Regions from separate parts of the Yimella sp. RIT 621 genome, predicted to be linked through region 1. Evidence: predicted binding sites of a transcription regulator. Region 1 holds the regulator's gene; the other holds the start of a gene.
What was found. Region 1 encodes LexA, which represses DNA repair genes until DNA is damaged. Its sites were predicted from a motif close to TCGAACANNTGTTCGA; they were not measured.
Positions count from the first base shown of each region.

Region 2: a site for LexA is predicted at 2,059-2,074, ahead of EU513_RS11260 (DNA polymerase Y family protein). Genes of this name have one in related genera too.

Region 1 covers NZ_SEIP01000001.1:344,471-347,677, reverse strand. The annotation lists gene EU513_RS01715 (Sir2 family NAD-dependent protein deacetylase) at 203-1,093, shown strand; gene lexA (transcriptional repressor LexA) at 1,094-1,837, opposite strand; gene EU513_RS15660 (hypothetical protein) at 1,834-1,989, opposite strand; gene EU513_RS01705 (LysM peptidoglycan-binding domain-containing protein) at 2,150-2,530, shown strand; gene nrdR (transcriptional regulator NrdR) at 2,911-3,207, shown strand, end outside.
Region 2 covers NZ_SEIP01000010.1:147,962-151,168, forward strand. The annotation lists gene EU513_RS11245 (phosphoribosyltransferase) at 1-192, opposite strand, end outside; gene EU513_RS11250 (hypothetical protein) at 273-890, shown strand; gene EU513_RS11255 (DUF2382 domain-containing protein) at 957-1,886, opposite strand; gene EU513_RS11260 (DNA polymerase Y family protein) at 2,085-3,207, shown strand, end outside.

The sequences.
Region 1 (3,207 bases):
TGGCCCCTGTGCGCCACCACCAGCAACAACGGCAGGATCAGGGGCGAAGGGGCCTCGGTCGTGTTCGCGCGTCCGGCCGTGGAGACAGCTGTCGCCCATCACCGCGAGCCAACCCAGCGTGACCCACCCCGATAGCGTACGAACCGATGCGCCCGCCGGCTCTCGATGAGCCGCGGCCTCGAACTCGGAACAGACCCGACCCATGGAGAACGAAGGTCCGATGGACGACCGCAGCCACCTGGCACACCTGCTCCGCGAGGGCGACGTGTTGGTCATGACCGGGGCCGGGCTGTCCACCGAATCCGGGCTGCCCGATTACCGCGGACCGGACGGGGTACGCCGTGTGGAGCCCATGACGGTGAGCGAGTTCCGGGCCGGAGTCGCTGCGCGGCAACGCTATTGGAGCCGGTCCTATGTCGGATGGGAGAGGTTCCGGACGGCGCGGCCCAACGAAGCGCACCGTCACCTCGCCGCGCTGGAGAAGGCGGGCCTGTTCGAGACGACGATCACCCAGAACGTCGACGGCCTGGCCCAGCAGGCAGGGTCCCGCGATGTCATCGAGTTGCACGGCAACCTCGGGCGAGCCGTCTGCCTGAACTGCCGGGCGCTTGCCGACCGAGAGTGGATCCAGCAGCAGTTCGCCACGCGCAATCCGGTGTTCGCGCAGGACGCCGAGAGGGCGCGCGACCTGCCGCTGCGCCCGGATGGCGACGTCGACATCGACCCCTCGCTGATCCATGACATCGAACTGGTGGTGTGCCCGACCTGTGGCAGCGACCTGCTGAAGCCGGACGTCGTGATGTTCGGCGAATCGGTACCCAAGGATCTGGTCGCCCATTGCTTCAACCGTCTCGAGCGGGCAAAGTCGCTGCTGGTGGTCGGATCCTCGCTCGGTGTGATGTCCGGCTTCCGTTTCGCGCGGCGTGCTGCCGAGCGCGACATCCCGATCGTGCTGGTCAACACCGGTTGGTCGCGAGCGGAACATCTGGCCACCAGACACGTACACCGCCCCCTGAGCGAGGTGCTGCAGGAGGCGGTGTGGGACGTACTGGGTGACGTCGACCGGGACGCGAGCGGCGATCGACGCCGGTGATCAGACCCGCCGCAGGACGGCCGTGACCTTGCCGAGGATCACCGCGTGGTCACCGTCGATCGGGTCGTACGCCGGGTTGTGCGGCATCAGCCAGACCTTGCCGTCGCGACGCTTGAACGTCTTGACGGTGGCTTCGTTGTCGAGCATCGCGGCGACGATGTCGCCGTTGGTCGCGGTCGGCTGCTGGCGCACGACGACCCAGTCGCCGTCGCAGATTGCGGCGTCGACCATCGAGTCACCGACCACCTTGAGCAGGAACAGGTCGCCCTCACCGACGATCTGCTTGGGCAACGGGAAGACGTCCTCGACGACCTCTTCGGCCAGGATCGGCCCGCCGGCCGCGATGCGTCCGACGACGGGCACGTAGGAGGCTGCCGGACGCTGGTCGCCGGCGCCGGTCTCGTCGATGGTGGACTCGTCGCTCGAGGTGACGCTGGAACCGCCACGCACGCCCCGCTTGTCCTGCTGGTGATCGGGGGAGATGACCTCGATCGCGCGGGGACGGTTGGGGTCACGGCGCAGATAACCCTTGCGCTCGAGCATCGACAGTTGGTGGGCCACCGAACTCGGGCTGGTCAGGCCGACGGCCTCACCGATCTCCCGCATGCTCGGCGGGTAGCCGCGCCGGTCGACGGAGTTGCGGATCACTTCGAGGACCTTGCGCTGGCGGGTGGTCAGCGCTACGCCGCCCTCGTCGTCGGGCAGCTGGTGGATCTTGGCCATTTCGTCTGCGTCCTTCGTCATGCCGTCGGTGAGGTGGTGCGGGCGGGTCGATCGGTACGGCCCTTCATGCCCCGGGTGATGCGTCCTGGACGACCGATGAAGCTGCTGTCGGCGAGCCGTGCAGCGCTCTTTCGAAGGAGGTTGTCGGTGGTCGGTGCCAGGCTGCGGAGCATGGAAAGAGGCTATGCGGCTCGGACACAGTTTTCAAACATTTGTACGAGGCGTGTCTCGCATCATTCGAACAGCCGTGCTATACATCGTACAGACGTTCTATCGCACACGTGTGCGAAGGAGAACTTGATCCGGCGCCTCGCGCCAGGGACGGAGAACATCATGAGTGCAGTTGCTCGCTGGGATCAGCCGCGTGTGGTCCGCACACCGCAGCGCCGGCGTCACCTGACCCTCGTGCCGTCGAACCAGCCGGTCGCGCGACTCGGCCGGGACGAGGTTCGGCTCACCATGCGCGGCCGTCGCGTGCTCGCCGCGCTCGTGCTCACCACCCTGATCGCGGCGGGCTGGGGTGCCGGGCGGGCCTTCGCCTCCTCGCCGTCGGCGACGCAGTTGGTGGTGCAGCCGGGGCAGACGCTGTCCGAGGTTGCGCACCAGGCCTACCCGCAGTTGCCGGTCGCCGAAGCGGTCGTGCGCCTTCAGCTCGCGAACGACCTCAATACTCTGCATGTCCACCCGGGCCAGTCGTTGACGGCTCCTCGCTGACGACGACTTCGCTCCCATGGCGCGCCCCGTCTCCCGATCGTCGGGAACGGGGCGCGGGTGTGTCACGGGGCCTCGCGACCAGTTCGCGAACGCCTCGGCGCCGTGACCAGCACGTTTGGTGAACGTGCCGGATCGGCGGAGAGACTTTCCGATCCCCACCTTGCATCTTGGGGTCGAAGCGGAATAACATCCCTACATCTAGTAGTTACACCGATGTAAGTTGTCCACATGTAGGTCCCCAGGATCTCAACAGGAATGACGGGCTTCTTCACCGGTTATCCACAAGAACATCCCCAATCGGGCCGATCAAGGCCTCGTGGCCCGGGCATTCCTATGCCCTTGCGAGCCGAACCGACCCGGATCATCACCAGGAGGTGACCATGCACTGCCCGTTCTGCCGACACGACGACTCCCGGGTCGTCGACAGCCGCAGCAGTGATGACGGCACCTCCATCAAACGGCGTCGCCAGTGCCCGTCGTGCGGCAAGCGGTTCTCCACCATGGAGACCGCCGGCCTCACGGTGGTCAAGCGGTCCGGCGCCAGCGAACCGTTCTCCCGGCAGAAGGTGCTCGTGGGCGTCCGCAAGGCCTGCCAGGGCCGGCCGGTGTCCGAGGACCAGCTCGCCCTGCTGGCGCAGGAGGTGGAGGAGAGCATCCGCTCCGGCGGCGCGGCCGAG
Region 2 (3,207 bases), on a different contig from region 1:
GAACTCGACGTTCACCACCGACACGTTCTTGATGTCCAACGCGTACCCGAGGGCGCCGCCGAACGGCAGACCGCCACGCGCGATCGACAGGACGAGGTCCGGTTCGAAGCCGGAATCGACCACATTCTGGGCGACCTCGCGCACCGCACGCCCGAAGTCTTCGTAGGTCAGCACTTCCCGCTCAGCAGCCATGTGTAGATCCTGCCGCATGCCGTCCCGAACGTGTGCACCGGCCACTTGCATATATCGAACATGTGTTCGATGCTTGATGGATGACCACGACCCTTCCGGATCGACTGGAGACGATCGCTGCCCTACGCAGCGAACTGCACCGCGCACAGCCGGCCGGACAGTCGCTGCCCACCCATTCCGCCCTGACCGAACTGGTCGGGCCGGGACTACGAGTGGGCACCGTTCACTGCATCACCAACTCGACAAGCCTGGGCATCGCTTTGATGGCCGGCGCATCCGCCGCCGGATCATGGTGCGCCACAGTCGGTTTCCCGGATCTGGGCCTGGAGTGTGCGGACGAGTGGGGCGTCGACCTGGAACGTCTTGCCCTCATCCCACAAGTACGACCCGAGCAATGGCTCGACACCGTCTGCGCGCTGATCGAGGCGATCGACGTTGTCCTCGCCCGCCCTGCTCCACCCCTCGCACCCGGGTTGCGCAATCGACTGCTCGCCCGCCTGCGCCACCGGGGCGCGACCCTGCTTGTTGCCGGCGCTTGGCCGCAGGCGACCAGCACCTTCGAGGTGACCGCCGATCGTTGGCACGGGCTCGAACACGGCCATGGCCACCTGGTGAGTCGCGAGTTGACGATCTCGTGCACCCGCGGCCACCGCACCACGAGCGCCACCGTCCAGTGGCCACCACCGCACCGTCGGTGAGATCTTCCGCGACATGAGAAGTGGCCCCGGGAGAACCCCGGGGCCACTTCATGCGATCACGACAGCTCAGTGGTTGTCGCGGCCGTCCTTCAGGTCGCGAGCCTTGTCCTTCGCCTTGTCGGCAAGGCCGCGGTTGTCGTCGCGGTCACCGTCGACACCACGACGGCCGTCCTCGTCGACGACGACTTCCTCACGGCCGACCTCGGCGTCGACGCGGCGCTCGTCCTGGACCTTGTTGGTCTGCAGTCCGACGCGCTCCTTGTCGACGACCTCCTTGTCGACCACCGGACGCTCCTCGGAGAGGGTCACCGACACCTCGTCGTCGCCGAGCTTGCCGCCACGGCTGCCGTCGCCATCGGTGATCGGCTCACGGACGACCTCGAACTCCTCGCGCTCGACCGGCACGGTGACGGTCTTCTGCTCGGTGACGACGTGCTTGCGCAAGCGGACGCGGCCGGTCTCGACACGCTCCTTGCCGACCTTGAGCTCCTCCTCGCGGCGGACGACCGAGTTGTCGTCGCCGTCGAAGCCACGTCGGTCGCGGTCGCCGGTGTCGGGACGGTCGAGGTCACGGTCGACATCTCCGCCACGGCCGGCAACTTCACCAGCAGCACCGGCAACACCCAGGCCGTCACGGTCGCGGTCGCCGTCATTGCCGATGCGGCCGTCATCCACACCGCCGGCGCGGCCACCGTCGAGCTGGTAGTAGCGGTAGATCTCGTCCTGCTCCTGCTCGGACAGGTGACCGTCGGCGTCGACGTTCGGCGCGTCCTTGATGAAGTCCTTGGTGTACGGGACACGCAGGTCGTCACCGTCGTTCTGCGCCATGTCCAGCGGAACGAAGGTCTCGTTGTTGCCGAAAAGCCCGGTCTTCACCGTCACGAAGGTGGGGCGGTCGGTCTCGTCGTCCAGGTAGACCTGGCCGATGGAACCGACCTTGTCACCGTCCTGGTCGACAACGTTCTGGCCGTGCAGCCGATTGATGTCAAGCGTCATGAACTACAACCCCTTCAAGAGATGTTGGTTGAGACTTCCTGCTCTCCCAAGACTGTTCGCTGAACAGTCACATCTCATTTGTGTCATGCCTGAGGACGAAGTGGGGGCTTGCGGAGCGACAGATTTTCTGATTGATGTCCCACCTGCCCGCGACTCACCGCGCTTGCCTAGTTCGTACACATGTTCGATACTCGATGGATGACCGCGTCCATCCCACTCAGCACACGCCCCGCGCGTGCGCTGGTCGTGTGGTGCCCGAACTGGTCGATCGAGGCGGTACGCCGCTCGATGGGAAGCGCCGCCCCGTCGGCCTTCGCACTGGTTCGGGCCGGCCGGCTCGTCGCGGTCTGCGAGACCGCGGCCCAGGAAGCCGTGACCGTCGGCCTACGGGTCCGAGAAGCGCAGGTGCGGTGTCCGAATCTTGTTGTCCTGCAACATGACCCGGCACTCGACGAGCGACGCTTCGCGCCGGTTCTACGTGCGGTGGAGAAGCTCGTTCCCCACATGCAGGTGCTGCGTCCAGGCACAATCGCGATGCGTATCGCCGGTGCTTCGCGTTTCTACGGCAGCGAGGACGCCGTGGTGGAGAGCCTGTTCGACCAACTGAGCGACACCGACGTCCCCGACGCCCGGATCGCGGTCGCCGAAGGACTCTTCGCAGCAGAGCAGGCCGCGTACGCGACGACGCCCGAACGCCCGTTCGTCAACCTGTCCGCCGACGACACCCACCGCTTCCTGCGTACCCTGCCGGTCGAGGCCGTCGCGCAGGAGATCGATCAACTTGACCTGGCAAAAACTTTGCGTCGCATGGGTATTCGCAACCTTGGCGGGTTCGCTCGACTGCCTCGACAACAGGTTCATGCACGCTTCGGCGAGGGTGGCCTGCGCGCCCACCGACTCGCGAGCGGGCAGGACGCTCCTTTGTTGCGCACATCCCCGGTGCCCACCGATCTTTCGGTACGTGCGGTCTGCGACCCACCGGCCACCGACACCGCCACCATCACCCACTGGGTACGCGTTCACTGCGAGCAATTGACCGAGCGCCTGCGCCGTGCCGGACAGGTCTGCCACGAGATCCGTGTCGAACTGCGCACCGAGGCAGGAGTGGTACACGAACGCCGGTGGCGGCACACCTGGCCCTTCGGAGTCGACGACATGGTCGAGCGGGTCCGGTGGCAACTCGACGACTTCGACGCCGAACAGCAGACCCGGTTCGACGCAATCAGCTCCGTGGCCGTCGCCGCCGAATCTCCCACGGCTGCAAGCGAACACGCTCAAGGCCTCTGGGGAGAACGCCCCGACCGACACATCGTCCATGCAC